Regions from separate parts of the Serratia sp. UGAL515B_01 genome, predicted to be linked through region 1. Evidence: predicted binding sites of a transcription regulator. Region 1 holds the regulator's gene; the other holds the start of a gene.
What was found. The regulator sigma-54, encoded in region 1, starts transcription at its own class of promoters, with help from an activator protein. The targets are predictions, from matches to a motif close to GTTGGCACANNTTTCGCTNT.
Positions count from the first base shown of each region.

Region 2: the regulator sigma-54 is predicted to act here: its motif matches at 14,545-14,564, upstream of glnA (glutamate--ammonia ligase).

Region 1 is NZ_CP109901.1:3,388,274-3,405,029, reverse strand. Features, by position in the region: gene OK023_RS15325 (BglG family transcription antiterminator) at 1-465, shown strand, start outside; gene npr (PTS phosphocarrier protein NPr) at 734-1,006, opposite strand; gene rapZ (RNase adapter RapZ) at 1,003-1,857, opposite strand; gene ptsN (PTS IIA-like nitrogen regulatory protein PtsN) at 1,985-2,446, opposite strand; gene hpf (ribosome hibernation promoting factor) at 2,664-2,951, opposite strand; gene rpoN (RNA polymerase factor sigma-54) at 2,975-4,411, opposite strand; gene lptB (LPS export ABC transporter ATP-binding protein) at 4,464-5,189, opposite strand; gene lptA (lipopolysaccharide ABC transporter substrate-binding protein LptA) at 5,196-5,735, opposite strand; gene lptC (LPS export ABC transporter periplasmic protein LptC) at 5,704-6,282, opposite strand; gene kdsC (3-deoxy-manno-octulosonate-8-phosphatase KdsC) at 6,279-6,833, opposite strand; gene kdsD (arabinose-5-phosphate isomerase KdsD) at 6,851-7,837, opposite strand; gene OK023_RS15270 (calcium/sodium antiporter) at 8,042-9,022, opposite strand; gene mlaF (phospholipid ABC transporter ATP-binding protein MlaF) at 9,480-10,283, shown strand; gene mlaE (lipid asymmetry maintenance ABC transporter permease subunit MlaE) at 10,299-11,081, shown strand; gene mlaD (outer membrane lipid asymmetry maintenance protein MlaD) at 11,086-11,634, shown strand; gene mlaC (phospholipid-binding protein MlaC) at 11,649-12,281, shown strand; gene mlaB (lipid asymmetry maintenance protein MlaB) at 12,281-12,583, shown strand; gene ibaG (BolA family iron metabolism protein IbaG) at 12,735-12,989, shown strand; gene murA (UDP-N-acetylglucosamine 1-carboxyvinyltransferase) at 13,043-14,302, shown strand; gene degS (outer membrane-stress sensor serine endopeptidase DegS) at 14,396-15,454, opposite strand; gene degQ (serine endoprotease DegQ) at 15,544-16,756, opposite strand, start outside.
Region 2 is NZ_CP109901.1:3,809,064-3,825,819, reverse strand. Features, by position in the region: gene mobA (molybdenum cofactor guanylyltransferase MobA) at 1-22, opposite strand, end outside; gene OK023_RS17225 (YihD family protein) at 174-443, shown strand; gene OK023_RS17220 (serine/threonine protein kinase) at 534-1,520, shown strand; gene dsbA (thiol:disulfide interchange protein DsbA) at 1,550-2,173, shown strand; gene polA (DNA polymerase I) at 3,173-5,968, shown strand; gene yihA (ribosome biogenesis GTP-binding protein YihA/YsxC) at 6,432-7,082, opposite strand; gene yihI (Der GTPase-activating protein YihI) at 7,844-8,389, shown strand; gene hemN (oxygen-independent coproporphyrinogen III oxidase) at 8,680-10,053, shown strand; gene OK023_RS17190 (YshB family small membrane protein) at 10,089-10,211, opposite strand; gene glnG (nitrogen regulation protein NR(I)) at 10,328-11,740, opposite strand; partial or broken gene glnL (nitrogen regulation protein NR(II)) at 11,725-12,797, opposite strand; gene glnA (glutamate--ammonia ligase) at 13,055-14,464, opposite strand; gene typA (ribosome-dependent GTPase TypA) at 14,837-16,660, shown strand.

The DNA of each region.
Region 1 (16,756 bases):
GTAGATCGCACGAAGCCTTATATGTTGGAGAAGTTCTTCGATGCGGGCCATTTTATGATCGTCAACGAACCGCTGACGCAAGAGCAACTGTTTAATAAGGTTTGCACTCAACTTGAGCAGGAGGGGACTGTCGGTAGTGATTTTTACCCTTCGGTGGTAGAGCGTGAGGCCATTGTCTCAACCTTACTGGGTGAGGGGATCGCATTGCCGCACTCCCTCGGGCTGTTGGCAAAAAAGACAGTGGTAGTGACGCTGTTGTCACCCCAAGGGATACCTTGGGGAACGGATGAAGTGGCGCACGTTATTTTCTTGCTGGCGATCAGCAAAAGTGATTACGAAGAAGCGATGGCGATTTATGACCTGTTCGTCACCTTTGTGCGTGAACGTTCAATGAGCCGTTTGCTGGGCAGTAATAATTTTGACAGTTTCAAAGCGGTTGCGTTGGATTGCCTGAGCCGGATCTGAGCTGCGCCGCTCAATTGAGGCTTATTTCCTTTAATTATTGAGCGTGAAGACCCGCTCACTTGTTGTTTTTTTTGCCAAATATCTTCAGTAGAGCGCCAATGATCAGGCCTACGGCGATACCGGTCAAGATCCAGTCAATAATACCCATTACTTGTTTTCCTTTTATTTTATCGTTGTCAGATTTCCATTGGTCGCCGAATTAAAATCACTTTATTTTTCGAGCAGAATCGTGAAATCCATAGGCTGTGATATTTTGCGAAAGGAGAGGTTAATCTTCATCAAACCCTGAGTTGAACAGTTCAATAACCGCCATTAGCGCCTGTTGTTCTTCTGGCCCGCTGGCTTCAATTTCGATTTGACGGCCCTGGGCTGAATCGAGCATCAGCAGTGCAATCACGCTGCTGGCTTCTGCCTCGGTGCCGCTATCATTACGCAGCAACACCTCAGCATCGAAACTCTGCACTAATTCGAACAACTTCATTGCTGGACGTGCATGCATACCCAGCTTGTTTTTGATCTCTACCGTTTGTCTGACCGTCATTGCTTACGCTTTTCCAGTGTACGGTGGCGCGACTGAACATTCTTGCCGCGTGAACGGAAATAGTCGGCCAACTGCTCTGCCACATAAACTGAACGGTGCTTACCACCGGTACAACCAATCGCTACGGTTAAATAGCTGCGATTGTTGGTTTCCAGCATCGGCAGCCACTGTTCTAGATAGCTACGCGTCTGGTAAATGAAGTTATGCACTTCGGTGTGGCGGTCAAGGAATGAGGCTACGGGTTTATCCAGGCCGGTCATTGGGCGTAGTTTGGGATCCCAATGTGGGTTTGGCAGAAAACGAACGTCGAATACATAATCGGCATCAATAGGAATACCGTGCTTGAATCCAAAGGATTCAAATACCATCGTCAACTCACGCTCACGTTTGCCTAATAGGCGGGTACGCAGCATTTCAGCTAACTCATGAACCGACATTTCGGAGGTATCAATGATCAAATCGGCGCGAGAACGTAGTGGTTCCAGTAGGTCGCTTTCTTCATCAATTGCGCTTTCCAACGACAGGTTTTTAGCGGAAAGAGGATGCAGTCGGCGAGTATCACTATAGCGGCGAATCAGCGTATTACGGTCTGCATCTAGGAACAGCAGTTGCGGAGAGAAGCTGTCCGGTAACTGTGTCATCGCATGTTCGAACACTTCCGGTGATTCCGGCATGTTACGTACGTCAATGCTTACCGCTGCGGAGCTATTACGTTCAGACAACGTATGGGCAAGCTGCGGTAGCAGCACCACGGGCAGGTTATCAACGCAGTAAAAACCCATGTCTTCCAGCGCTCTCAAGGCGACGGATTTCCCTGAACCGGAACGGCCGCTGACAATCATCAGCACCATGTGGCAACTCCCCCTGGCATCGAAGTGGCGCTTATCGCCACCGTTAGGATCTTTTATCCAGGTTAAAACCTGGATATCATTAGAAAACAGTATCGTTTTTGAGGCTGTTAGTCACGTCAGCCAATGGTTACTCTGTGATGATTTGGTAAAGTTCTTCGTTAGTTAGTGCTGCGCGCAGACGGCGGCATACGGTTTTATCCGCCAACCGTTTAGCTACCAGTGATAAAGTATGCAAATGGGTTTTACATTGATCGGCCGGTACCAGTAGGGCAAAAAGCAGGTCTACGGGTTGATTATCAATAGCATCAAAGGCAATAGGCTGTTCAAGGCGGATAAACACGCCAACGGCTCGCAAGGTGTCCTCTTCCAGCTTACCGTGTGGGATTGCAATACCGTTGCCAATACCCGTACTGCCCATACGTTCGCGGGTAAGAACCGCTTCAAACACCACCTGCGAAGGCAGGTTAAGCTGCTTGGCAGCTAACTCACTGATAATTTCCAATGCTCTCTTCTTACTGGAGCAGTGTACCGAGCCTTTAGTGCACTCGATGTTTAACACCGAGCTTAATTGCATTATTTCGTTGTTCATCTCATCTTCACTTAAAACCGCTTACTCAACTATTCAGCCAGTTTGTTTTACCCGGTGTAAAAGTCCTGTATGAATAACGTTCATAAGACGGTTTTTCGCCTGTTTAAACCTGATGGCATTTTGGCACGCACCCATTCAGATAACGCACCGAGGGTTGCCGTGTAGCCAAGCAGACTAAGATTAGGGCCACTTCCGTTTAGGATAGTGGCCCAGAATGTCAGTGTTGCTTTAGTTTGTCTTTATGTTTATTCAATTGGCGCGCGAGTTTGTCGATCAGGGTGTCAATTGCGGCATACATATCCTCTTTTTCCGAGGTGGCGTGCAACTCGCCGCCGTTCACGTGCACCGTCGCTTCAGCAATCTGCTGCACTTTTTCCACACTGAGTACAACATACACCTGATTAATGCGATCGAAGTACTGCTCAAGTTTGGCAAATTTGCTGTTTACGAATTCACGCAAAGGTTCGGTGATTTCGATGTGGTGTCCGGTAATGTTGAGCTGCATAATGTCTTCCTTCTCTTTGGAGGTCAAACTAACTGTTTACGTTGATTTGACGGCGGGATGGACAAAGACTCTCGGTACTTGGCGACGGTACGCCTTGCTACCATGATCCCTTGGTCGGAAAGCAGGGTAGCCAGCTTACTGTCGCTAAGCGGTTTGACGGGATTTTCCGCCGCTATTAATTTCTTCACTAAGGCCCTGATCGCCGTTGAGGAGGCTTCACCACCGCTATCGGTATTCACGTGGCTGGAGAAGAAATATTTCAATTCGAAAATGCCACGCGGACTGTGCAGAAACTTCTGCGTAGTAACGCGCGAGATTGTCGATTCATGCATCTCCACGGTCTGTGCGATATCAGCCAGTACCATGGGTTTCATAAATTCCTCCCCTTGTTCAAAGAATGCTTCCTGCTGTTCGACAATACAGCGGGAGACCTTGAGCAGAGTTTCGTTACGGCTTTCCAAACTTTTAATCAGCCATTTCGCTTCCTGCAGATTACTGCGGATAAACTGACCGTCGGCCTCATTACGAACGCTATTGCCAAGAGCAGCGTATTGCTGGTTGATTTTCAGCCGTGGGATACTGTCGGTATTGAGTTCTACCGTCCACTTATCTTGCACCTTGCGTACCAGTACGTCAGGGATCACATATTCAGATTCACCTGTATGGATCGACTGCCCAGGCCGAGGGTCGAGCGACTGAATCAACACCATAGCTTCTTTTAGTGTATCTTCTTTTAGGCGAGTTGTTCGCATCAGGCTGCGAAAGTCATGGTTAGCCAGTAAATCCAGGTGTTCGCTGACAATCAGGCGCGCTTCTGCCAAATAAGGAGTATCTTTAGCATATTGAGAAAGCTGGATGAGCAAACAGTCGCGCAGATCCTTTGCGGCAACGCCGACCGGGTCAAAACGCTGTACCCGCTTCAAGACGGCTTCGATCTCGTCCATGGTTATATTTGCGTCCCCCATGCTCTCCAGAATGTCTTCCAGCGGTACGGTGAGATAACCAGTATCATCAACGGCGTCAACGATAGATGTGGCAATCGCGGTATCGGTATCAGAAAAAGGCGTCAGCTCCACTTGCCACATCAGGTAATCCTGTAGCGTTTGTGTGGTTTCTCCTTGGTAGAGAGGTAATTCGTCATCACCGTAATCGTTGCTCGTGCCGGAAGGTGTTCCAGCCGAATAAATCTCATCCCAAGAAGTATCCAGAGGCAGCTCTTCTGGCATATCCCGCTGCTCCATAGCCTCGCGGGTATCAAGAGCTTCGGTATTAGCACTTTCTTTGGTGTCTATCTCTTCATGCAGGTCGTCGGTTTTTTCAAGCAGCGGGTTGCTCTCTAACGCCAGTTGGATTTCTTGCTGAAGCTCAAGCGTAGACAGCTGCAGCAGGCGGATTGCCTGCTGCAGCTGAGGGGTCATGGCGAGTTGCTGGCTGAGCCTGAGTTGCAAACCTTGCTTCATAATCTTTAGCCTACTTCCGTCCGTTAACGATAGCCTGCTAGCTTGCTGGAACTTAAAGGCGGAATTGGTCGCCCAGATAAACGCGTTTCACTTGCTCATCTGCCAGAATAGCATCTGGGGTGCCGTGAGCAATCAGCTTGCCTTGGCTGACGATATAGGCACGTTCACACACGTCTAATGTTTCGCGTACGTTATGATCGGTAATCAATACACCTAGGCCGCTGTCACGAAGGTGCTCGATGATTTTTTTGATATCGATAACTGAAATTGGGTCAACTCCGGCAAAAGGTTCATCCAACAGAATAAACTTCGGGTTGGCAGCGAGAGCACGGGCAATTTCCACGCGGCGACGCTCACCACCAGAAAGCGATTGGCCCATACTGTCACGCAGGTGAGAAATATGGAACTCCTCCATAAGCTCTATTGCGCGATCGTCACGCTGTTCACTCGTGAGATCGTTACGGATCTCCAAAACTGCCATCAGGTTGTTATAAACACTTAGCCGACGGAAAATAGAGGCTTCCTGCGGCAGGTAGCCTATACCACGGCGAGCGCGGGCGTGCAGCGGAAGAAGGCTGATATCCTCGTCGTCGATCACGATACACCCGGCATCACGTTGAACGATACCGACAACCATATAAAAAGTCGTTGTTTTACCCGCGCCATTAGGTCCCAGCAGGCCGACGATCTCCCCTGATCTTACTTTCAGACTCACGTCTTCAACGACTTTGCGGCCTTTATAGGCTTTTGCCAGGTTTTCTGCGATAAGTGTTGCCATAAATAATTAGTTACTCTTCTTTTGACCGTTTTTGTCTTGCAGCTGCGCTGGCACCAGAACTGTTGTCACGCGCTTGCCTTGATCGCTGAACGCTTCCATCAGTTGTTGCTGTACCAGGTAAGTAATTCGGTCACCTTGGACATTGCTGTCAAGCTGTTCCAGATAAGCCTTTCCTGTGAGCGTAACCAACTGAGTTGCTACGTCGTAACGCACTTTCTGTGCGCGGCCCTTTACTGGTTTACCGCTGTCTTGCATCTGGTAAAAAGTGACTGGATTACCAAACGCTTCAATGTAAGTTTTACTCTGATCGCCACCTGGACGGGTTACCACTACTTTATCGGCTTTGATCTCAATGGTTCCTTGTTTGATGACAACTTCATCGGTAAAGATACTGACATTGCTCTGCATATCCAGAGACTGTTTCAGCGAGTTGATGTTTACCGGTTGGTCAGAATCGGATTTCAACGCCATGGCCGGATTGCTGGCGGTCAAAATGAGGCTGACGATCAACAGATTACGGAGTTGTTTTTTGGGGCTGAATTTCATAGTTGGTCTTAACCTTATCAATCAGATCAGCGGTTTTGTTCCGCAGATTGCCACGCATCTTCATGCCATTAGAGGTAAAATTCGTTCCAAACAGAGTGACTTCATCATCTGAAGACACATCTTGAGTGATGAGATTAACCTGAGCATTCTCTGTTTTAATTTTTTCCAGTTGTGATGTCGTCGTCAAACTGTTTACCTCAACGTTGCCGTAAAGATACAGCATGCGGTCTTTAGTGAGTTTGGCACGATCGGCACGTACTGACCATGTGGCTACTGCTTTTTCATCAAACAATGTCATCACCGGCTGGGCAAACCAGCTTAACTCTTCGGTGGTGAAATATTTCACTTCTTCTGCTACCAGCTTATAGCTTAGCTTCCCTGTTGGGCTATACACGATAGTCACGGTACGCTGACTCTGATAGGTTGGAGCCTGACCATTGAGCGGTAGCGAACTGCTATTATCGCTGAGGTTGGTCATATTCCAGCCGATCAACGCCAGAACGATCACCAGCAGTACGAGGGTGATCCAAAGTTTGGTTTTACTCATATCGACAGCCCTTTGGCGTCCTCCAACTTATTCTGAGCCAAAAGAATAATGTCGCATAGTTCACGCACTGCGCCGCGCCCACCGGATAGGCGTGTGACGTAATGGGCACGTGATGTCAGCAGCGGATGGGCATCTGCAACTGCAACGGCCAACCCAACCTCTGCCATCACTGGCCAGTCGATCAGATCGTCACCGATGTAAGCAATTTCATCTGGCGTGAGTGACAGTGTATCCAACAGTTCACGGAAGGCCAAAAGCTTATCTGACTGACCTTGATAAAGATGTGTGATATCCAGCGTTTTTGCGCGGTCTTCCAGTAATTTTGCTGAACGACCAGTAATGATGGCGACTTCGATACCCGATGTTTTCAGGCAGCGAATGCCGTAACCGTCACGTACATTAAATGCTTTTAGCTCTTCGCCGTTGTTACCCATGTAAATCAGGCCGTCTGACAGTACCCCGTCGACATCACAAATCAGCAGGCGGATTTTCCCTGCTCGTGCCATTATCTCTTCAGTTACCGGCCCGTAGCAGGTTTCAACCAGAGTCATTTACTTCGTTCCTTTCATTAGACGACGCCCGCACGCAGCATGTCATGCATATGTACCACACCCAGCAATTGGTCACCATCTGCAACCATCACTGCAGTGATATGACGCTGTTGCATCAAATTGAGTGCTTCAACAGCCAACATGTTCGGGCGCACGCGAATACCGCCATGCGTCATGACATCGGCGATTTTGGTCTTATTGAGGTCGATCCCCATATCGAATACTCGGCGTAAATCACCATCGGTAAAAATGCCGGCTATTTCCATCAGATTATTACAGATGACTGTCATACCGAAATTCTTGCGCGTTATCTCCAGTAAGGCATCACGCAGTGAAGCATCGGTATTGACGTGCGGGATTTCGTCACCTGTGTGCATGATATCGTTAACACGCAATAGCAGGCGGCGACCCAGAGCACCACCTGGATGGGATAACGCGAAATCTTCTGGCGTAAACCCTCGTGCTTTCAGCAGTGCGACAGCCAGAGCGTCACCCATCACTAAAGTGGCTGTCGTGCTGGTGGTCGGTGCTAAACCTAACGGGCAAGCTTCCTGTGGGACTTTGATACACAGATGGATTTCTGCCGCTTTGCCCATGGTGCTTTCTGGATTGTTAGTCATGCAAATCAATGGAATATGCTGACGTTTCAACACTGGAATGAGGGCCAAAATTTCGTTGGACTCTCCGGAGTTGGAGATAGCTAGAACAATGTCTTGCGCAGAAACCATACCCAAGTCGCCATGACTCGCCTCTGCCGGGTGAACAAAAAATGCCGGTGTGCCAGTGCTTGCAAACGTTGCTGCAATTTTGCAGCCTATATGACCGGATTTTCCTATCCCCATTACGACGACTTTACCGCGACATTCTGCGATAGCTTTACAGGCTCGTGTAAAATCTGCATTGATGTACCGATCGAGCTGGGCTAAACCTTCACGCTCAATCTTCAGCACTTCTTTGCCGGCTTGCTGAAAATCAAAGCCCGGTTGCAACTCAATAGTCGACATACTCATTCCCATCGGTATTACCCGTAATTCTTAAATCTACACGGGGTTTGTTATATTATTTGGCCCCTATATGGGCAACCCCACTGCGAACCGTATTCAAAATTTTTAGAAATCAAATCATTGATGACTTCACCTTCGAGCTGATGCCTGGCGACACTTAACCTGTCTCTCACTGATTTTCCCGATTCATGAAACTCAAATTATTTAGAGTATAAATGAACTGAAAGGTGTAAAGAACAGCACTGCAAGATACGCAATAAATCCACATAATAACAGAGCTCCCGCGAGATGACTGATGCGATGTTTGCGCCTGATGCAAAGTGCGGAAAGCAGAATGCTGGCCGCCAGCATCACCCAGTAATCACGCCGAAAAGCGGCTGCATCAATACTGCCGGGTGACAGCAAGGCTGAAAGCCCTAAAACGATGACCGTGTTAAAAATATTTGAGCCAATGATATTACCGATAGCAATATCATCTTCACTCTTTAGTGCACCTGCGATTGATGTTGCCAGTTCTGGTAAACTTGTACCAATAGCGATAATCGTCAGGCCGACGACCAGTTCACTCATGCCAAAATAGTGTGCAATGACCGTAGCGTTGTCGATAGTCATTTTCGACGCGAGTGGCAAAATAATAAAGGCCAAAACCAACCATAAAATTGCGACGGTGTTGCTGGTGTTTTGTGGCAATTCGGCCAGTTGCTCTACCATCAGGCTGTCGCTGCCTTCACGTTGTGCAACTCGGGCGATCCTCAACATCAGCAGGATAAATCCTGTAGCAGCAAGTAACAGAACAATGCCATCTAGGCGGTTTAGCGTGTTATCCATCAGTACAAAACCACCCAAAACCGTTACCGCCAGCATAAGTGGGAGTTCGCGCCGCAGCACTGCGGAATGTGCCGACAGCGGGTGGATCAAAGCAGCAACCCCCAAGATCAGTAAAATATTGGTAATATTGGAACCTAAAACGTTTCCTACCGCCATATCAGTTTGCCCATTTAGTGCGGCGGTGATAGAGACGATCAATTCCGGTAATGACGTTCCTATACCAACGATCGTCATGCCAATAATCAACGGAGGTACACCCAGAGAACGGCTAATCACTGCGGCGCCGTAAACCAATCTATCTGCCCCATACACCAGTAAAAACAAACCAACGACCAACAGTACTATCGCGAGAAACATTCAGTGTCCTTTATTGAGTATCATTCCGGTTATTAGGTTAAATGCCGTAATTGGCTATACCCGCTATACTTGAAGTATGCAGTGTGTTGGCCTTTTGACTCGGCTAATACAGGCTCTGCCTTTTCTGGGGCACTGCGTCATTGCCTTATTGCAACTCCAATTATTTAGGATATATCTTGCTTACCTTCTGTTGTTGGCAGCTTATGTTGCAACAACGGATTTTCCCGGTTAAACACATGTCTTGGTAACTCGAAATCCATATTGGATAAAATTCAAACAGTGTCATTTTTTTGCGTTATATCTTAATTTTGACCGTCTGGGATCTAAAAGTAAAACCAATGGCAGCATTGGTAACGAATTGACGGTAATCTTCTGTAAAAATTAAGATGCACTTGGCCTCTTGCTTTAACATCTCAGCGTGATTTGGCAAAAAAAGACCTGTAAAGGATCAATGACTATGCACCAGAAAGTAGATAATCTGGTCGAAATACGCGGCATGAGCTTCACTCGCGGTGATCGGCTGATATTCGAAGACATCAATCTGACAGTTCCCCGTGGCAAGGTGACGGCGATCATGGGGCCATCCGGCATCGGTAAGACTACGTTGTTGCGTCTGATAGGTGGTCAATTAATACCTGATTGTGGGGAAATCTGGTTTGATGGTGTCAATATTCCGGCATTATCGCGTCAGCAACTCTATGAATCGCGAAAAAAAATGAGCATGCTATTTCAGTCGGGAGCGTTGTTTACCGATCTGACAGTATTTGAGAATGTGGCTTTTCCATTGCGTGAACACAGTCGCTTGCCGGAACCTATCCTGCGGAGCACTGTGATGATGAAACTGGAAGCTGTGGGCTTGCGTGGCGCTGCAAACCTGATGCCAAATGAGCTTTCTGGTGGCATGGCGCGGCGTGTTGCGTTGGCGCGTGCCATTGCATTGGAACCTGAATTGATTATGTTCGATGAACCTTTCGTTGGACAGGATCCGATTACCATGGGTGTATTGGTTAAACTGATTGATGAACTTAACCATGCTCTGGGTATCACCTGCATCGTGGTTTCCCATGATGTACCGGAAGTCTTGAGTATTGCTGATTATGCCTATATTGTGGCCGATCACCATGTGATTGCTGAGGGCTCTGCGCTGCAATTACAGAACAATCCTGATGTACGTGTTCGTCAGTTTCTGGATGGTATCGCCGATGGACCTGTACCGTTCCGTTACCCCGCAGGTGATTATCGGACTGAGCTTTTAGGATAATGGAGTGGTAACCTAATGTTTTTAAAGGTGTTAGCATCTTTTGGCCGTAGTGGCATCAATACCGGCGCTTCTTTTGGACGTGCCGGATTGATGTTGTTCCATGCGCTAGTCGGTCGTCCCGAACTGCGTAAACAGTGGCCGCTGTTGATCAGGCAATTGCATAGTGTTGGTGTGCAATCGTTGTTGATTATCATGGTATCCGGCGTGTTTATTGGCATGGTGCTGGGATTGCAGGGTTATCTAGTGCTTACCACTTACGGCGCAGAGACCAGCCTGGGAATGATGGTCGCCTTATCGCTTTTGCGCGAACTGGGACCCGTCGTTACCGCATTGTTGTTTGCTGGCCGTGCCGGTTCTGCGTTGACCGCCGAGATAGGCTTGATGAAGGCTACCGAGCAAATCTCCAGCTTGGAAATGATGGCCGTTGATCCATTACGGCGTATTGTTGCCCCACGCTTTTGGGCCGGTCTTATCAGCATGCCGTTATTGACGATTATTTTCGTTGCTGTTGGTATCTGGGGGGGATCGGTAGTGGGTGTTGACTGGAAAGGTATCGACAGTGGTTTTTTCTGGTCGGCAATGCAAGGGGCGGTTGAATGGCGCAAGGATTTACTCAACTGCCTGATCAAAAGTGTGGTATTTGCTATCACCGTTACTTGGATCGCGATCTTCAACGGCTATGATGCGGTACCGACTTCAGAAGGGATTAGCCGGGCAACGACACGTACAGTAGTACATTCGTCACTGGCCGTGCTGGGATTGGATTTTGTGCTGACAGCACTGATGTTTGGGAATTGATTCGATGCAAACGAAGAAAAGTGAAATCTGGGTTGGAGCGTTTATGCTGATTGCACTCTGTGCGGTCATTTTCCTCTGCCTTCAGGTAGCCAATGTCAAGTCTATCGGTAATGATCCGACTTACCGTATTTACGCGACATTCGATAACATCGGTGGCTTGAAAGTGCATTCTCCGGTGAGGATTGGGGGGGTGGTAATTGGCAGAGTGGCTGAGATTTCACTCGATGCGAAAACCTACACACCACGTGTAGCACTGGATATTCAAAATAAATACAATCAGATACCTGACACCAGCTCGCTCGCCATCCGTACCTCTGGCCTGTTAGGAGAACAATATCTGGCGTTGAATATCGGTTTTGAAGATCCCGATATGGGGACGAGCCTTCTGAAAGAAGGGGGAACCATTCAGGACACCAAATCAGCGATGGTCCTTGAAGATTTGATCGGCCAATTTTTGTATAAAAGTGGGGAACAGGGCGGTGCTGATAAAACGGGTGACTCCACCACAGCCGAGCCAATTGAACCTGCTCCCGCCACCGTTCCAAGTCACTAATTGAGGAAGGTAGTATGTTTATTAAACGTTTATTGATGATGGCTCTGTTGGTGATTGCACCGCTGGCTAACGCAGTGGATCAGACAAATCCTTATAGTTTGATGCAGGATGCTGCAGAAAAAACCTTTTCACGTCTGGAAAGCGAACAGTCAAAAATTAAAGCAGATCCTAACTATCTGCGTACCATCGTGCGTGAAGAACTGATGCCATTTGTACAAGTCAAATATGCTGGTGCACTCGTGCTGGGTCGCTATTACAAAGAAGCGACACCTGTGCAGCGTGAAGCCTATTTCACTGCCTTCCAGGCTTACCTGGAGCAGGCTTACGGCCAGGCTTTGGCTATGTACCATGGCCAAAGCTATCAGATCGAACCTCAACAGCCGCTGGGTGATGCTGATATCATCGCAATACGCGTGACCATTACCGATAATGGTGGGCGGCCTCCTGTGCGCCTGGACTTCCAATGGCGCAAAAACAGCAAAACAGGTTACTGGCAGGCTTATGACATGATCGCCGAAGGCGTCAGCATGATCACCACGAAACAGAATGAGTGGGCTTCGACTCTGCGTCTTAAAGGCATCGAGGGTCTTACTCAGCAATTGCAAGCGGCGGCGAAACAACCCATCACTCTGGATCAGAAAAACTGATGGCTGAAGCTTTGAGTTGGGTATCACAACAGCAAACTCTGGTTCTGCGTGGTGAGCTTGATCGCGAAACGTTATTGCCGCTGTGGCGGCAACGTGAGTCATTGCTAGCAGATAAAACTACCATTGATATCGCACAATTACAGCGCGTTGACTCTTCCGGGCTGGCGTTGCTGTTGCACTTTAGTGAGCAACACCAACAGCAAGGTGGTGAGTTAAAAATATTGGGTGCGACGGAACGGCTGAAAACGCTGGCCACACTCTATAATTTGCAAGCATTAATGCCTTTTGAAACGGTCAGTTAACCAGACTTTCGACTGGTTGTATTCGTAATGTGTGCTGAAAGCCCCTGTCGTCAAGGGGCTTTTTCTTTGGTTTAAGAAAGCGCCGGATTCCACTAAGATAGTGCGCAGCCTAAAATGCTTAACAGCAGCCTATGATACAGAACTGGATACTATGGAAAATAGCGAAATTAAAGACGTGCTGATGGGAGCATTGGCACTGGATGAAGCTCATGTGACTGGCGATGGTAGCCACTTTCAGGTGATCGCCGTGGGTGAACTGTTTGCCACCATGAGCCGGGTAAAAAAACAGCAAACCGTCTACGCACCGCTGATGGAATACATTGCGGATAACCGTATTCATGCTTTATCCATTAAGGCATACACCCCAGAAGAGTGGCAGCGGGATCGCAAACTCAACGGATTTTAAGGCTGTTTGCCCAGTGGGTAGGCAGCTCGAAACAGATAATAGAGAGTAGTCAAATGGATAAATTTCGTGTGCGGGGGCGGACTCGCCTGAGCGGTGAGGTCACTATTTCTGGGGCAAAAAACGCAGCCCTGCCAATTCTGTTTGCCACACTATTGGCAGAAGAGCCCGTTGAACTTCAGAATGTGCCTAAATTGAAGGACATTGATACTACTATCAAATTACTTAACCAGCTAGGTACGAAAATCGAGCGGAATGGCTCGGTATTCGTTGACGCCAGCGCAGTCAATGAGTTCTGTGCGCCTTATGACCTGGTGAAAACCATGCGTGCCTCCATCTGGGCATTAGGGCCATTGGTTGCGCGTTTTGGTCGTGGTCAGGTGTCACTACCTGGGGGGTGTGCTATCGGTGCGCGTCCTGTTGATTTGCACATCTCTGGTCTTGAACAGTTGGGTGCTGAAATCAAACTGGAAGAAGGTTATGTAAAAGCTTCTGTGGAAGGACGGTTGAAAGGTGCTCATATCGTGATGGATAAGGTCAGCGTAGGTGCGACCGTGACTATCATGAGTGCTGCTACGTTGGCTACTGGGATCACTACTATTGAGAATGCGGCGCGTGAGCCGGAAATTGTTGATACTGCCAACTTCCTTAACACGTTGGGTGCCAAAATCAGAGGTGCTGGCACAGACAGAATCATCATTGAAGGTGTTGAACGTCTAGGCGGCGGGGTTTATCGCGTTTTGCCAGACCGCATTGAAACAGGGACTTTTCTGGTCGCCGCGGCTATTTCAGGGGGGAAGGTGCTGTGCCGCCATACTCGTCCGGATACGTTAGACGCCGTGTTGGCAAAACTTCGTGAAGCGGGTGCTGAAATTGAAGTCGGGGAAGACTGGATTTGTTTGGACATGCAGGGTAAACGCCCCAAAGCCGTGAGTGTACGTACTGCTCCGCACCCTGGGTTCCCAACCGATATGCAGGCGCAGTTCAGTTTGCTGAATCTGGTCGCTGAAGGGACTGGCGTGATTACCGAGACGATATTTGAAAATCGTTTCATGCACGTGCCAGAACTGATCCGTATGGGCGCTCATGCAGAAATCGAGAGTAATACTGTTATCTGCCATGGTGTGGAACAACTTTCAGGGGCGCAGGTTATGGCAACCGATCTACGCGCTTCTGCAAGTCTGGTACTGGCTGGTTGTATTGCGGAAGGGGTAACGACGATCGATCGTATTTATCATATCGATCGTGGCTACGAGCGTATTGAAGATAAGCTGCGTGGGTTGGGTGCGAATATCGAACGTGTGAAAGACGAATAGCAGAAGAGAAATAGCTGATTTGTTAACGTCATAAAGCCCGGTTTGTCGGGTTTTATGCTGACCAAAGGCAAACATGGCAGTTAAAAACGTAACCTAACTGTCATCTTCCGGGAATTCACCCACGGTCATATTTAGCGTGATGCGTTTGCCATCGCGGAGTACCACGACAGGGATCTGGGTTCCAGGGCGAATTTCTGCCACCTGATCCATGGTTTCTAACACGGCAACTGCTGGTTTATTGTTGACGTTTATAATGATGTCATTGATGTGAAAACCTGCTCCAGCAGCTGGGCCATTGGGAGTGAGTTCGTTCACGATAATGCCCTGCAGGCGATCAATACCGCTATTGTTGGCGCGAATAGGAATGATCTCTTTCCCTTGGATGCCGAAATAACCTCGGATCACCCGCCCATCGCGGATCAGTTTATCCATAATCTTGGTGGCAAGTTCTGTCGGGATCGCAAAACCCAGACCTTCCGGTGTTTCTCCATCGGTGGGTTTGTCGTAGGTCAGCGTGTTGATACCCATCAGTTCACCCAGCGAGTTAACCAGCGCACCGCCAGAATTACCGTGGTTAATTGATGCATCTGTCTGCAGAAAACTCTGACGCCCATTAGTGCTCATGCTGATGCGACCAGTGGCGCTGATAATACCTTGGGTAACGGTTTGCCCCAGATTATAGGGATTGCCGATTGCCAGAACGACATCGCCGATATGCGCTGTGCGCTTGGTGTTGATTGGGATTACGGGCAAATTGCCAGGATCGATTTTCAGCACCGCTAGATCGGTCAAGCTGTCGGAACCCACCAACATCGCTTCATAACGGCGGCCATCCTGCAGAACCACAGTGATCTGCTGTGCGTCCTTGATCACGTGACGATTGGTGATGATATAGCCACGATCGTTCATGATCACACCGGAACCCAAGGACAGGATGTTAGTTGCGCCACTCATATTGCGGTTATAAATATTCACTACAGCCGGGGCAGCACGGCGCACACCAATATTGAAACTGACCGGAGTTTCATCACTCGTATTCTCTGATTTGCTGGCCAATATATTATTGGATGAACGCAACGCAGGCATAGCAACCAATATCAGGCCAGCGACAATCAAACCAATAAAAATAGAACGCAAAAGCTTCGCAAACATAGAATTTTGGTAGATGAACGGAAAGGTGAAAGGAGGATAGCATGAGTTTACCGGGCACAGTATGTCACCGAGCCCGGTTTTTGAACAAATTAACGCAACAGCAGGTAAATGCTTTCCTCACCGCGTACGATGTTTAATGCCATCACCGTCGGTTTTGTTTCAAGCAGCTTGCGTAATGCGGCGATAGTTTCAATACGCTCACGGTTTACACCAATGATCACATCTCCTTTCTGCAGGCCAACTTGTGCAGCGGGAGTGTCTTTTTCGACGTTATCAATCTTCACACCTTTATCGCCGTTTGGTAGCGCTCCGTTGCTGAAGGAGGCACCTTGCAGAGATGGAGCCAGTGTTCCTGCATTGGTTGAGGCATCTTCGTTGTTGTCCAAGATAACGGAGACATCCATCGGTTTCCCGTCACGCAGCAGGCCGATTTTTAGAGTGGTCCCCGGCGCAGTTGTCCCCACTTTGGCACGCAACTCGGCAAAGCTGTTAATCGGCTTACCTTCAATGGATGTGAGGATGTCGCCTGCTTTTATACCTGCCTTAGCTGCTGCAGATTTTGGTAACACTTCACTGACAAAGGCACCGCGTTGTGCATCCGACTTAAACGCCTTCGCCATATCAGCGGTCATTTCGCTGCCTTTGATGCCGAGCAGGCCACGTTTTACTTCACCAAACTCGATCAGTTGCTTGCTCAGGCTTTGTGCCATATTGCTTGGGATAGCGAAACCGATACCGATATTGCCACCACCAGGTGCCAATATTGCTGTATTAATCCCAATCAGCTCACCGTTAAGGTTTATCAGTGCTCCGCCGGAGTTACCACGGTTAATTGAGGCATCTGTCTGGATGAAGTTTTCCAATCCTTCAAGACTTAGACCGCTGCGACCCAGTGCTGAGATAATACCTGATGTAGCAGTCTGGCCTAGGCCGAATGGGTTACCAACCGCAACAGCAAAATCACCGACGCGTAATTTGTCGGAATCCGCTATTTTGATTGCTGTTAGATTTTTAGCGCCATTGACCTGCAGTAGTGCAATATCGGATTGCTCGTCGCGGCCGAGCAATTTAGCTTCGTACTCGCGTCCATCATTGAGCTGGATTTTGATTTTATCGGCATTATTGATTACGTGATTATTGGTGAGAATATACCCTTTTTCTGCATCAATAATCACGCCTGACCCCAGGCCTTCAAAAGGACGAGAACTCTCTTTTTCAGGAGGCATATTCGGGCCAAAGAAATACTTAAATTGCTCTGGTAATTGCTGACGTTGTGTTTGGGTTCCTTCCACTCGAACACTG
Region 2 (16,756 bases), 420 kb from region 1:
CGCCAGTTATATCTGCACGCATAAATCATCATCCTGCCTCGTTAATAATGCCCGATTGTAGCGCTAAACATGCTCAGAGAGCAGGATTTACCTTTATTGACAACCTGCTTCTTTCACTGCGGGAGCAAGCCTGTTAACTTGTGGGTTTATTCGCATTACGGGATGATATTGCAATGAAAACGCATCGTGTAAATGAATTAATCGAGCTACTTCAGCCTGCTTGGCAACAGGAACCAGATCTCAATCTGATTCAGTTTTTGCAAAAACTGGCTAAAGAGGCGGGATTTCAGGGGAATTTAGCCGATCTCAGTGACGACATTTTGATTTATCACTTAAAGATGCGCGGTAGCGCTAATACTGATCAGATCCCGGGCTTGAAGAAAGACTACGAAGAAGATTTTAAAACTGCGTTGTTACGTGCTCGCGGCGTGATAAAAGATTAACATTGACGATGAGCCATCCAGTAGTGGGATTAGTCCTACTATTTCTCATTCTTGGCACTGTGTTGTCATCTGGCGGACTGAACGGTTGTTATGAACAGCTCAGCATTTAATTTTGAAACCCTTTCTCCAGACCTGATTATGGATGCATTGGAGGGAGTTGGTTTACGCATAGATTCTGGGCTGACAGCGCTGAATAGTTATGAAAATCGCGTTTATCAGTTTATGGATGAAGATCGTAAACGTTATGTAGTGAAGTTTTATCGGCCTGAGCGTTGGAGTGCAGTGCAAATTGATGAAGAGCACCAGTTCGCATACGATTTATTTCAAAACGAAATTCCAGCTGTTGCGCCACTTGTTTTACAAGGAAATACCTTGCACACGCATGCAGGATTCCTTTTTACCGTATTTCCGAGCGTGGGTGGTAGGCAGTATGAGATAGACAATCTTGAACAACTGGAATGGGTGGGCCGTTTTCTTGGCCGTATTCACCAAGTTGGCAGAGAGAGTCTGTTTATTGAGCGACCGACTATGGGAATTGAGGAGTATCTCGCTGCGCCACGGCAGGTTTTGGCCAGCTGTGATTTGGTACCCAAGGCACAGCGAGATGCTTTTTTACACGCTACCGATACGCTTATTGCTGCCATTAAGCCGCATTGGCAGCCGAATTGGCAACCGCTACGTCTGCATGGTGACTGCCACCCGGGTAACATTTTGTGGCGTGATGGACCATTATTCGTTGATCTTGATGATGCACGTAATGGGCCAGCAATACAGGATTTGTGGATGCTGTTGCACGGTGAACGTCGCGAGCAACTGATGCAATTAGACATTTTACTGGAAGCTTATAGTGAATTCGCCGAATTCGATCAGCGGGAACTGACGCTGATTGAACCACTTAGGGCGATGCGCATGGTGTATTATCTGGCCTGGGTAGCTCGCCGCTGGCAGGATCCTGCATTCCCTAGAAATTTTCCGTGGATGGTGGAGTCTGATTTTTGGCTATCTCAGACCGCCGCATTTATTGAACAGGTTAAGCTGTTACAGGAACCGCCTCTGCAGCTGATGCCAATGTATTGATACCTTAAAATAATGGAGAGTTGAGTTTTATGAAGAAAATTTTATTGGCGCTCGTTGGTATCGTGATGGCATTCAGTGCCTCTGCTGCGCAATTTAGCGATGGTACTCAATACATCACTTTGGATAAACCTGTGACAGGTGAGCCACAGGTACTCGAGTTTTTCTCTTTCTATTGCCCACACTGCTATCAGTTTGAAGAGATTTACCGCATCCCTGATGCAGTGAAAAAAGCACTGCCCGCAGGGACAAAGATGACTAAGTACCATGTGGAATTCTTGGGGCCAATGGGTAAAGAGTTGACTCAGGCCTGGGCTGTGGCGATGGCTTTGGGAGTGGAAGACAAAATTACTCATCCTATGTTTGAAGCCGTTCAGAAGACTCAAACCTTACGAACCCCAGATGATATCCGCAATGTATTTATCAAGGCCGGAGTATCTGCCGAAGAGTATGACGCTGCACTTAATAGTTTTGTAGTGAAATCTCTCGTGGTTCAACAGCAGAAAGCGGCAGAGGATTTGCAGTTACGTGGTGTCCCAGCGATATTTGTAAATGGCAAATATATGGTCAAAAATGATGGGCTAGATACGAGCTCAATGGATGCTTATACGAAGCAATTTGCTGATGTTGTTAAGTTTTTGAGTGAGCAAAAGTAATCTGAAGCAAAAGCGCCGGGTAACCGGCGTTTTTTCACTATAATCTGCATTTGAGCGCGTTCAAAAGTACGGTCTTTTTCTGGCTTAATGTATTAAGTCAAAGCTGGAGTTGATGCCGTAAAATGGACTCTTTCTATACCGAAGTTAGTGTGTTGGAAAACTAGGCAGCGTCCCTCAATTGCCGGTGGTGCAGTCGCAGACCTAAAAGCCCGTTATCAAGCGGAGGGTGAAGGGCGGAGTGGCCTTTTGTTCAAGCCCGACAATACAGATAACAGGATTCTGGGACGTGGGGCCATTGGCTGCTTTGTTCGCCGCTTATTTGGCCCACCTAACCTTGCGGTTCACGTCTTGCTCTGCGCGCAAATTACCGCCAGCGACGATCGCGTGCAATTAAGGGACACAGTCTAGGAAATAACGTGAATTTTCTAGAGTAAGGTTACAGGTAACGAAGTGAATCTGGATGGGTAACGGTATTGTCATGGTAATAGCTAGGAGAGTATAAATGTGCAAATAACAGGGAATAATAATTTTGATATGGGTTAAGTACTTGTCGTAGATTTAGATATTCTCACATAGGTTGGTACGCATTTCGTAAAAGATAATGTATTTAAAAGTAAGCGTTTTAGCCTGAAATAAATACTCTCTTGCGACGTTGGCGTCTAGAGTTTTGAATCCTACACAAAGCCGAAAATGATTGTTAACGCGGATAAAATCTGATTCAACTTATATCCACAAATTGGACTAAAGACGATAAAATTAAAAAACACGGAAAACTTAATTCAATACCATGATTTAAATGAATATTTTAATAATGGTTATAGCAAATGGGTTATTGTTATAATTTTAATGCTAATTTATGCACAAAGTTATCCACAGCAAAGATCTTGCGGATCACGCCTCAAAATTCCATCTATTTACCTTTTATCGTTCACTAGAGTTCGTCACCAGCGGCTAGCTATGGCATGCTTACCTCAGTCATTTTCACGAAAAAGAAACGTTATGGCCCAGATTGCAGAAAACCCATTAATCCTGGTGGATGGTTCCTCTTACCTTTACCGTGCTTATCATGCTTTCCCACCGCTGACCAACTCTTCCGGTGAACCGACTGGTGCGATGTATGGTGTGCTGAACATGTTGCGCAGCCTATTGCTGCAGTACAACCCTAGCCATGTTGCGGTGGTGTTTGATGCCAAAGGAAAAACCTTCCGTGATGAGCTGTTCGCTGAATATAAGTCACATCGTCCCCCCATGCCTGACGATTTACGCGCGCAAATCGAACCCCTACATCAAATGGTAAAAGCCATGGGGCTCCCGTTACTGGTGACACCAGGGGTGGAAGCGGATGATGTGATCGGTACTTTGGCACAAGAAGCAGAGAGAGCGGGTCACGCGGTATTGATCAGCACAGGTGACAAAGATATGGCCCAGTTGGTCACATCAAACATCACTCTGATCAATACAATGAACAATACCATTCTTGGTCCGCAAGAAGTTTGCGACAAATATGGTATTCCACCAGAACTGATCATCGATTTTCTGGCGCTGATGGGGGACTCATCGGATAACATTCCTGGCGTACCGGGTGTGGGGGAGAAAACGGCTCAGGCGCTTCTTCAAGGGCTTGGCGGTTTGGATCAACTTTATGCCAACCTGGAGAGCATCGCTACGTTGAGTTTTCGTGGTGCTAAAAACATGGCCGCCAAGTTGGAACAGAATAAAGAGGTGGCTTACCTCTCTTATAGACTGGCGACGATTAAGACCGATGTTGAGTTGAACATGAGCTGCAACGAATTGGCGGTTAGCGAACCCGATGTCGACCAATTGCAGGCGTTATTCAAGCGATACGAATTCAAACGTTGGATAGCAGATGTTGAAGCAGGTACCTGGCTTGAAAGCAAAGGGGCTGGTCGCAAAGCGACTGCTGCAACAAAATCAGCTGCATTCAATGATGTTCCTAAAGCTGCTGTTGAAGCGACCTTATCACAAGAGAAGTACGTCACGATCCTGGATGAGGGAACATTTGCCGATTGGATACAACGCTTGAAAAAAGCCGAGGTTTTTGCCTTTGATACCGAAACTGATGGTCTCGATACGTTGACAGCTAATCTGGTTGGGTTGTCCTTTGCTATAGCGCCTGGGGTAGCGGCCTATCTGCCGGTTGCTCATGATTACCTGGATGCGCCAACACAGTTGGATTGTGCCCAGGTGTTGGCAACGTTGAAACCGTTGTTGGAAGATGAGAAAGCGCTGAAAGTTGGGCAAAACCTGAAGTTCGACAAGAGCCTGTTGGCACGTTATGGCATCGATCTGCGTGGTATTGCCTATGACACTATGCTTGAGTCCTATGTTCTCGACAGCGTCGGTGGTCGTCACGATATGGATAGTTTGGCCGAGCGCTACCTGGGTCATAAGACGATTACCTTTGAAGAGATCGCGGGTAAGGGCAAGAACCAGCTCACATTCAACCAGATCTCACTTGAACAGGCTGCGCCTTATGCTGCAGAAGATGCTGATGTTACGCTGCAATTGCATCTGGCGATGTGGCCACAGCTGAAAGAGAACAAAGGGTTGCTGACGGTATTCAATGAAATTGAAATGCCACTATTACCTGTGCTCTCTCATATCGAACGTACCGGCGTTTTGATTGATCCCAACATTCTTTCTGCACACTCTCAAGAGTTGACCAAACGCCTGACAGAGCTTGAAGTTCAGGCTCATGACTTGGCTGAAGAACCGTTTAATCTAGCTTCAACCAAGCAGTTGCAGGCTATTCTGTATGAGAAACAAAAGTTACCGGTACTGAAAAAAACGCCGGGTGGGGCTCCATCCACGAATGAAGAGGTATTGGCCGAATTGGCTTTGGATTACCCGTTGCCAAAAGTGATTTTGGAATACCGTGGCTTAGCGAAACTGAAGACGACCTACACTGACAAGCTACCGCTGATGATCAACCCGGTCAGTGGGCGTGTACATACGTCCTATCATCAGGCTGTAACGGCTACGGGGCGCCTTTCTTCCAGCGATCCCAATCTGCAGAACATTCCTGTACGTAACGATGAGGGGCGCCGTATCCGCCAGGCGTTTATCGCACCGGAAGGTTATCGTATCGTTGCTGCTGACTATTCACAGATTGAACTGCGGATCATGGCACATTTGTCACAGGATGAAGGGCTGTTGAAGGCTTTTGCCGACGGTAAAGATATTCACCGTGCAACGGCAGCAGAAGTGTTTAGTATGGCACTGGATAAGGTGACTAACGAACAGCGTCGTAGTGCCAAAGCGATTAACTTCGGCCTGATCTACGGGATGAGTGCATTTGGTCTGGCACGGCAACTGGGGATCCCACGTGGCGAAGCCCAACGTTATATGGATCTTTACTTCGAGCGTTATCCTGGTGTGTTGGAATATATGGAACGCACTCGGCAACAGGCTGCGGAGCAGGGGTATGTCAGTACACTGGATGGACGCAGGCTCTATCTGCCGGATGTTCGTTCCAGCAACGGTATGCGTCGTAAGGCGGCGGAGCGCGCAGCGATTAACGCCCCAATGCAAGGGACTGCTGCAGATATCATCAAGCGCGCGATGATTGAGGTGGATGCCTGGCTGCAAGGTCAGGATAAGCCGCTCGTGCGTATGATTATGCAGGTGCACGATGAACTGGTATTTGAAGTTCATGAGTCTGCGATTGAAACTGCCTGCCAGCGTATTCACGAATTGATGGAAGGCTGTATGACGTTGGCGGTACCACTGAAAGTGGATATTGGCATTGGTAAAAATTGGGATGAGGCCCACTGATAGGCTAGAGATATTTTGCCAGTGCGAGGCGTTCTCTTTAACTGGTGATAACCTAAGCATTTTTGGTAATTGAGCTACAATATGTCGCCAAAATCGTCGTTATCAACGCTTTTTTATGTAAATAAACTACAAAAAAATCTTTTTCAGCATGAAAAAATAATGTAGAGTTAGAGGTGTAGGGTACAGAGGTAAGATGTTCTATTTTTCAGACCTTTTACTTCACGTAATCGGATTTAGCTGAATATTTAGCCGCCCCAATCAGTTTTTGATTGGGGCGTTTTTTATTGTTAATAAATGAGAAATCACTGCATTTTATCGCTTAAGTTGCATGATGAGACTGCTTTTGACGGCTTTACTTTATTATTTCAATCAAAAATGTAATTAAATAACAAAAATGGCAGAATGGGGCAGAAAACTGGCATAAAAAACCGATGTATCTGCATCGGTTCTTTGGTGAGATCGGTTATATCTCGCGGCCTAAATCGCTTTCAGGCAACACTTCTGGCGGAATTTCGCTGAACCAGGTATTCAACTTCTGGCTAAGTTTGTCGATTCCGATTTTCTTTGGTGAAGAGAAAGCTTCTACTTGGATGTCGCCCATAAACGGTAATACAGCTTCACGTACCATATTCAATTGCGCCTTGCGTGCACCAGAGGCGAGCTTATCGGCTTTGGTCAGCAGGACCAGCACGGGTGTACCGACATCTACAGCCCATTGAATCATCTGTTGATCCAGATCTTTAAGAGGGTGACGGATATCCATTAGCACCACCAGGCCTTTCAGGCAGTTACGCATCTGCAAGTATTCACCCAGTGCCCGTTGCCATTTGCGTTTCATTTCTTCTGGTACTTCCGCGTAGCCATAACCTGGCAGGTCGACCAAACGAATACCTTCTTCCACTTCAAACAGATTGATCAGTTGAGTTCTACCTGGTGTTTTACTGGTACGAGCCAGGCTTTTCTGATTAGTCAGGGTATTTAGTGCACTAGACTTACCGGCGTTGGAGCGACCGGCAAATGCAACTTCAATACCTTCATCCCCCGGAAGATGGCGAATATCGGGTGCACTGGTGACGAAGTGAGTCACATGATAGTTATAATTCTTGATGGTCAAAATTTTTCGTCTCCGTGAGGATGGCTATCTGGTTGGCGATTATAACTGCATCAGCCGAAAAAGGGTGTGTTTCTCGTTTTCAAGAATTTCGCTGTGAATAATTTGAGGCAAAGTGACACATCCAATGTGAGACATTTGCCATTCAAAAGGGGGGTAATATCGCTTTGTTATAGGCTTTTTTTTGTTTTTTTGTTGAAAAACAATGTCTTATATATTATAAGAGAAATATATTGTTGTAATCTAGTTGTTACTACCTTGAGCGCGACGCATAAAAGCGTAAAGTAGGTTCCAACGCAGGAGCGAAGGAAAAAGGAACATCCAGGAAGGGTGACAAATCTCAGGGAATAATGCACAGGGTGTGTAATGAGTACCAGGATGATGTCAGATGGAACTGAAGCTATGTTGTACCGGAGTGTACAGATAGCCTACAGATAGCCTACGGATGGTCGAGTAATTGCAATTAGGATGCACGCGGGATGCGCACTCAAGAAGAGTGGAAGCTTATGGATTGCACCACGGATGAATTCTCCTTAAGGATGAAGGATGTAGTCTCAGGGAACACAGTTACTGCAGATGGAAAAACCGGGATGTTGAGTGTACGCACGGAGTGCGAATTTGGAATATCCTTCATTTGAAGGTGCGAAATAGGCAGCAGGTTTAACCTGCTGCCTTTTTTCTTTGTCTGCTTTCTGCTAGATTCCGCCGCAATCGTATAGCAATTCTATACTGACTCTACACACCTAAGAGCAAGAGCGCATACCATGAACCAGCCATCAAAATCACCTCGTGCCCCACGCAGCAGTGCGGGAACGCAAAAAAGTAAAAAGAAAAGCCGTGTCGAGCTCGATCAGGAAGCTCGCGAGCGTAAGCGTCTTAAAAAACGTCGTGGCCATGCATCTGGTTCACGTACCCAGGTTGATTCTGACAACCAGAAAAATAAAGCTGCAGCGCAGCCAAAAGATCCACGTATTGGCAGTAAAGTGCCCGTAGCGCTGGTGGTTGAAGCCAAGATAAAAACTAAACCACAGCCGAAACCACAGGCAGAAAAAAAACCGCGTCTTACCCCAGAAGAAGAACTGAGCAAACTGGAAAACGATGAACGTTTGGATGCATTACTTGATCAACTCGATCTGGGAGCGACTCTGAGTGCAGAAGATCAAAGTTATGTTGACCAAACCTTGGATCGTATCGATGCCTTGATGCAACAATTGGGTATTGAATTGGGTGAGGATGATGAAGAAGAAGTAGAAAAGCAGGAAGATATTCTGAGACTGCTGAAAGGCGGTGATCCAAAAGGCGCATTTTAACGAGCTATGTGGTTTATCGTAATAATAGCCCTACTATTGGCATGTTATCTGCTGTGGTTATTCAGTAAACTATGGCGACTGTCGAAACGCAAAGCGCGTATTCGCACCGCATCTGCGGTCATACAGCGAAGACACTCGCCCATTCTCCGACCTGTTAGAAAAAAGAAACCTGGCAGTTTTTAAGTTGCAGCTAGGTGACAATAGAAACACCAATCTACCGGGAGCAGAGTTGAAAAAGGGGGACGTAGTCGGGCATAAAACAATGGGTAGACCGTAAGGAGTTCGCAAGCATGCCGGAACAGACAATTGTCTGGGACTTGGCCCTGATCCAAAAGTATAACTATTCTGGGCCGCGTTATACCTCATATCCTACAGCATTGGAGTTTAACCAAAGTTACGATGAAACTGCATTCTTAAATGCAGCTTCTCGTTACCCTGAACGTCCTCTTTCGCTGTATGTACATATCCCTTTCTGCCATAAGCTCTGTTACTTCTGCGGCTGCAATAAACTGGTGACGCGCCAAACACACAAGGCTGATGAATATTTGAATGTGTTGGAACGTGAGATCACCGCTCGTGCGCCGTTATTTGCTGGCCGTAAGGTCAGCCAGATACATTGGGGCGGTGGCACGCCAACCTATCTTGATAAGCAACAAATTCGCCGATTAGTGGCTATGCTGCGGCAGCATTTTGATGTCCTGCCGGAAGCGGAGATGTCGATCGAAGTTGACCCGCGTGAAATCGAACTGGATGTGCTGGATCACTTACGTGCTGAGGGTTTCAACCGTCTCAGTATGGGGGTGCAGGATTTTAATAAGGAAGTTCAACGTCTGGTTAATCGCGAACAGGATGAAGACCTCATTTTTGCGTTGATCGAACGTGCTAAAGCTTTGGGGTTCAATTCTACCAATATCGACCTGATTTACGGCCTGCCAAAGCAAACTCCCGAGAGTTTTGCTTTCACGCTGCAACGCGTAGCCGAGTTGAACCCGGACCGCCTGAGTGTGTTCAACTACGCACATCTGCCGACGTTATTTGCAGCTCAACGCAAAATCAAAGATGCCGATTTGCCGAGTGCTCAGCAGAAGCTTGATATTCTTCAACAAACCATTGCTTCACTGACAGAGTCGGGCTACCAGTTTATCGGTATGGATCACTTTGCCCGGCCAAACGATGAACTGGCCATTGCCCAGCGTGAAGGTAAGTTGCACCGTAATTTCCAGGGTTACACCACGCAGGATGATAGCGATCTGCTGGGATTAGGGGTTTCTGCAATCAGTATGCTTGGCGACAGTTACGCGCAAAACCAAAAAGAGTTGAAAGTGTATTACGCTAATGTTGAAGAGCGGGGTAACGCCCTGTGGCGAGGTTTGGCGATGACAGAAGACGATAGCCTGCGTCGTGACGTAATAAAGACGCTGATTTGTAATTTTCAGATTATTTATCAATCTATTGAGCAACAGCATGGGATCGTGTTTGCTGATTATTTTTCAGAAGATCTGGAATTATTAGCGCCTTTTGAACGTGATGGGCTGGTGGTGCGTGATGAACAAGGGATCCGGGTAACGCCGCGTGGACGTTTGCTGATCCGCAATATTTGTATGTGTTTCGATATTTACCTGCGTAAGCAGGCACGTGCCCAGCAATTTTCTCGCGTTATCTGACTGATAAAACAACGGTCGCGTAAGCGACCGTTGTTTTAACTGAATAAATTCATTAGTGCAGCGCACAACACTGCAGCAAAGGCAGCTTGTGGTGAATGACTTATTGCTGAGCTGACGTCCGCACCTTGGGTAATAAATACAATCAGTGAATCCAACATACTAGACCTCCAGAGTTCGCGACACGATCATACTGCTGCCGTATGCCCTGTAAAGTCTCAATTTGTCTATTTTTTGTGCGCTTGATTGTATTTTTAATCATCAGGCGTGCAAGGATTTACTCCATCCCTAATTCTTTCAGCTTACGTGTCAGGGTGTTTCTACCCCACCCTAGTAAACGAGCTGCTTCCTGCTTATGTCCTTGGGTATGCCTTAGTGCTGTTGTGAGCAAGGTGCGTTCCATTTCCGGCTGTGCTTCTGATAGCAGGTTTTGATGACCGGAACGCAGTGCATGGTCGGCCCACTGTGCCAGCAAAGTGGGCCAACTGTCATGCAGAGTCTGGTGACTAGCCTCAGGCACGCTGGTTTCAAACAACTCTCCTGGCAGATCCTGAATGAGCAATTCTTGCCCGGCAGCCATTACGGTTAACCAGCGACAGGTGTTTTCCAGCTGGCGCACGTTACCTGGCCAGCGTAAACGGGTGAGGGCAGTTTCGGTTTCTGGATGCAGATTCTTTGCCTCTACCCCCAGCTCTTTTGCTGCCATTTGCAAGAAGTAACGTGCCAGACGTGGAATATCCTCACGGCGTTCACGCAATGGTGGTAAATGTACGCGGATAACGTTCAGGCGGTGAAACAGATCCTCACGAAATTTGCCTTCTTGCACGCGCAATTCCAGATTTTGGTGGGTGGCGGCAACAATACGTACATCAACTTTTACCGGTGCATAGCCCCCAACGCGATAAAACTGACCATCTGCCAGTACGCGTAGCAAACGGGTTTGCACATCCATTGGCATATCACCGATTTCATCCAGGAACAGCGTCCCGCCGTCGGCTTGTTCAAATCGGCCTTGGCGGATCTGATTAGCCCCTGTGAATGCCCCTTTTTCATGGCCGAAGAGCTCGGATTCGATCAAATCTTTGGGTATCGCGGCCATATTCAGCGCAATAAACGGCGATTTGGCGCGAGGGCTGTGGCGGTGAAGCGCATGAGCGACCAGTTCTTTACCTGTACCTGATTCGCCGTTGATCAATACGCTAATGGATGAACGGGACAGACGGCCAATAATACGGAACACATCCTGCATTGCAGGCGCTTCGCCAATGATATCTGCAACCGGATCGCTGGCGGGTTGGCTACGAGCGGGTTGCTGTTGTTCCTGATAATGGCTGATGGCTCGTTCTACCAGCGCGACAGCTTCATCAATATCAAATGGTTTTGGCAGATAATCGAAGGCGCCCTGCTGATAGGCACTAACGGCAGCATCAAGATCGGAATGTGCCGTCATTATGATGACCGGAAGCATCGGATGGCACTGTTTGATCTGCTTGAGAAGTACCAAACCATCCATACCTGGCATGCGTATATCAGACAGCAATACGTCAGGGGTTTGCGTGGCTAACGCTGCCAATACGGCATTAGCATTGTCGAAACTGACACAATTCACCCCCGCTCCAGCGAGTGCGCGCTCAAGTACCCAACGGATGGCGCTATCGTCATCAACGATCCAGACTATCCCTCGTTGCATAGAGACCTCGATTTACAAATAGGCAGGTAAACTGAAAACTCGGTGTGTCCTGGCCAACTGTTATATTCAATTTTTCCGTAATGTTGATCGATAAGATTACGGGCGATAGATAATCCTAGGCCGGTGCCTCCTTCACGGCCACTGACCATGGGATAGAAAAGCGTGTCCTGCAAAAGAGCGGGTATGCCAGGGCCGTTATCTTCAATATCGATACGTGCAGCTAGCCTGCAGCGGGTGCCATGCAGAGTGATCTGAAACGCGGTGCGTGTACGCAGTGTGATAGTTCCCCGGTTCCACTGAGCGCCTGCAGCGCATTGCGGGTGATGTTGAGCAGCACCTGTTCTATCTGTTCTGGGTCGTGTTCTAGCTCAGGTAAACTGGGATCGTAATCACGTATGAGTGTAACGTTATCTGGTTTTTCCAGCGATACCAGTTGGCACACACGTTCTATAACCTGATGAATGCTCTGAGTAATGTGCTGACCCGGACGCTGTGGCCCCAGCAGGCGGTCTACTAGATTACGCAGTCGATCAGCCTGTTCAATGATGATTTTAGTGTATTCGGTCAATGCGGGATCGGGCAGCGCTTTGGCCAGTAGTTGTGCTGCACCCCGCAAGCCACCGAGAGGATTCTTGATTTCATGGGCTAACCCGCGAACCAGATCGCGTGCCGCTACCTGCTGAGCATGTTGTAATTGTTCCTGACTCAAACGGCGCTGGTTATCCATAGGGGCCAATTCCATCAGGATAAAGCCTTCAGGAAGCATCTGAGCGGTCAAGGAGAGGATATGTGCACGGTTATCGATGACCAGAGTCACTTCGTTATCAGTAAAGCCCTGGTCAGCATTCATGCTCTCTCGCATCATATCGATGTTTAGCGAAAAGTAACTGAGTAAGTCAGGCAGTGGCGTACCGAAGAGTTTACGAGAGCTCTGTGCGAGAAGCTGTTGCGCAGCTGGATTCGCGTAGTGAACCGCAAGCGTTTCATCTAACAGAAGAACACTGTTGATGAGAGAATTGAGAACCTGCCCCGAGTCGGGCAGCTTGCCAGTTGCCATATGTGCCCTTCATCTTTCAATGCGCAGCGTTATACTCGTCGTACTTCAAGCTGCATGGGTGTTGGCTGCCGCAGTCACTTAGCTGTACCTTTTAAATCTGTTAGGGACAGCGGTATCCTGCACCGTTTTAGTGCACTCATCCTACCTCATTCGTCACTGTCACGGTATGAAATAGTTTTATGGATACTCGTGTTGAGAAAAAAGCCCATCCGAAGATGGGCAGGAAAGTTTCCACGGCAATAAAAACGAAAAGGATTTTAAACGCTGTAGTACAGCTCAAACTCAACCGGGTGTGGCGTCATGCGAACGCGATCCATCTCCTCTTTACGCAGTTCGATGTAAGCATCGATAGCGTCATTGGTGAACACGCCGCCACGAGTCAGGAATTCGCGATCTTCATTCAGGGCCGCCATTGCTTCATCCAATGAGCCTGCAACTTTTGGGATCTCAGCCTCTTCTTCTGGTGGCAAGTCATACAGGTTTTTGTCCATGGCATCGCCAGGGTGGATCTTGTTGATGATACCGTCTAGGCCTGCCATCAGCAGTGCGGCGAAGCACAGGTATGGGTTAGCCGCTGGATCCGGGAAGCGCGCTTCAATACGGCGTGCTTTCGGGCTGGCAACCACTGGGATACGGATAGAAGCTGAACGGTTACGGGCGGAGTAAGCCAGCATTACCGGGGCTTCATAACCTGGAACCAGACGCTTGTAGGAGTTGGTGGTCGGGTTAGCCAGAGCGTTGATTGCCTTAGCGTGCTTGATAATACCACCAATATAGAACAATGCCGTTTCAGACAGGCCACCATATTTGTCGCCAGCGAACAGATTTGTACCGTTCTTGGACAGTGACATGTGGCAGTGCATACCGGAGCCGTTATCACCAAACATCGGTTTTGGCATGAATGTCGCGGTTTTGCCAAATGCGTGAGCCACGTTGTGAACCACGTATTTATAAATTTGGATTTCGTCGGCTTTCTTGGTCATGGTATTGAAGCGGGTTGCCACTTCGTTTTGACCTGCGGTGGCCACTTCGTGATGGTGAGCTTCGACCACTAACCCCATTTCTTCCATGGTTAAACACATAGTGGAACGGATGTCCTGAGAGGAGTCGACCGGTGGCACAGGGAAGTAACCGCCTTTCACTGCCGGGCGATGGCCTTTATTGCCTCCTTCATATTTGGTGCTTGTATTCCAGGCGCCTTCGATGTCATCGATGCTTACGTGGGAACCACGAATGCTGCTGCCGAAACGCACATCATCAAACAGGAAAAACTCCGGTTCTGGCCCAAACAGCACGGTATCCGCGATACCAGAAGCGCGCAGAAAATCTTCCGCACGTTTTGAGATTGAACGAGGGTCACGATCATAGCCCTGCATGGTGCCAGGTTCAAGGATGTCACAACGGATAATCAAGGTAGATTCTTCGAAGAAAGGATCGAGAACCGCTGTGCTAGCGTCTGGCATCAGCACCATGTCAGACTCGTTGATGCCCTTCCAACCACCGATTGAGGAGCCGTCAAACATTTTACCTTCTTCAAAGAAGTCGGCATTTACCTGATGAGCAGGGATAGTGACGTGTTGTTCTTTACCCTTGGTGTCAGTGAAACGCAGGTCTACGAATTTCACTTCATGCTCATTCAGCATCGTCAAAACGTGTTCAGCGGACATACTTAACTCTCCCAGATTTATCATTGTCGTCGGCGTGTGACGGATCTATGGAACTTGGCATCTTTCGCCTTTTGCAGACTAAAGCGAAAACTATGCCAACTTTTTTAAAAGCGATTAATCGTCTATCTGCGCGGGTTTTGCTCCTGAAGTAGTATGCACCATTAGGGATGCAATGCATTATTGTGGTGCAAATAAAGCGATATGGGGCACTGGTGTAGTGCAAAAGTCCTTCGATTGCTGTTTTTTTCACCGTGAAAAGGATCACAAACTGGCCTATATACGGTTGTTTATAAGAGACTGTTGTGATCTTGTTTAGTCCCTCGCTTAATACGTGTACAATAGCGCGCTATTTCTAATGCCTGAGGCAAAGCTGTGATCGAAAATTTGCGTAACATCGCCATTATTGCCCACGTTGACCATGGTAAGACCACCCTGGTTGACAAGTTGCTGCAACAGTCCGGTACTTTCGGAGAACGTACAGAAGCAGCAGAACGCGTAATGGACTCCAACGATTTGGAGAGAGAGCGTGGGATTACCATCCTCGCAAAAAACACCGCCATTAATTGGAAAGACTACCGTATCAACATCGTAGATACTCCAGGGCACGCCGACTTCGGCGGTGAAGTTGAGCGTGTGATGTCAATGGTTGACTCGGTACTGCTGGTTGTGGATGCAATGGACGGCCCAATGCCGCAAACTCGTTTCGTGACCAAGAAAGCGTTTGCTAATGGTCTCAAACCGATCGTAGTCATCAACAAGGTTGACCGCCCCGGTGCACGTCCTGATTGGGTTGTTGACCAGGTCTTTGATCTGTTCGTTAATCTGGATGCTACCGACGAACAACTCGATTTCCCAATCATCTATGCTTCTGCATTGATGGGGATCGCGGGTACTGACCATAACGATATGTCTGAAGATATGACTCCGCTATACCAAGCTATCGTTGATCACGTATCGGCACCGAAGGTTGAACTGGATGCCCCATTCCAGATGCAGATCTCTCAACTGGATTACAATAACTACGTTGGTGTTATCGGTATCGGCCGTATCAAACGCGGTAAGGTCAAGCCCAACCAGCAGGTTACTGTGGTTGACAGCGAAGGCAAAACCCGTAACGGTAAAGTGGGTAAAGTGCTGACTCATATGGGTCTGGAACGTATTGAAGCCGCTGTTGCTGAAGCGGGTGACATCATTGCTATCACCGGCCTAGGTGAGTTGAACATCTCTGATACTATTTGTGATGTCAGCGCGGTAGAAGCATTGCCAGCACTGTCGGTTGATGAACCAACAGTAAGCATGTTCTTTAACGTCAATACCTCTCCTTTCTGTGGTAAAGAAGGCAAGTACGTGACTTCACGTCAGATCCTTGAGCGCCTGAATAAAGAGTTGGTACATAACGTAGCATTGCGCGTCGAAGAAACAGAAGACGCTGATGCGTTCCGCGTTTCAGGTCGTGGTGAACTTCACTTATCTGTTCTGATCGAAAACATGCGTCGTGAAGGTTTTGAACTGGCGGTTTCCCGCCCTAAAGTTATCTTCCGTGAAATCGATGGCCGCAAGCAAGAGCCGTTCGAAAACGTCACGCTCGATATTGAAGAACAGCATCAAGGTTCCGTGATGCAGGCGATGGGTGAACGTAAAGCCGATCTGAAAAACATGGACCCAGATGGTAAAGGCCGTGTACGTCTTGACTATGTGATCCCAAGCCGCGGTTTAATCGGCTTCCGTAACGAGTTCATGACCATGACCTCAGGTACGGGTTTGCTGTATTCTACTTTCAGTCACTACGACGATGTGCGTCCAGGTGAAGTGGGCCAGCGTCAGAACGGCGTGCTGATCTCAAACGGTCAGGGTAAAGCAGTGGCGTTCGCTCTGTTTGGCCTGCAAGATCGCGGCAAGCTGTTCTTGGGCCACGGTGCAGAAGTGTATGAAGGCCAGATCATCGGTATCCACACACGCTCTAACGACCTGACAGTGAACTGCCTGACTGGCAAGAAGCTAACCAACATGCGTGCTTCTGGTACAGATGAAGCGACAACCTTGGTCCCGGCCATCAAGATGTCTCTGGAGCAGGCTCTGGAATTCATCGATGATGACGAATTGGTCGAAGTCACACCAACCTCGATCCGTATCCGTAAGCGTCATTTGACGGAAAACGATCGTAAGCGTGCAAACCGCGGCCCTAAAGAAGCTTAACCAGCTGATTTGACCCGCAATGCTTAGGGCGCGTAGCTGCGCCCTGAGTTTTTTCCTCTGCCTTTCCCTATTTCTGCGGCGTGCTGTGCGCTTTTC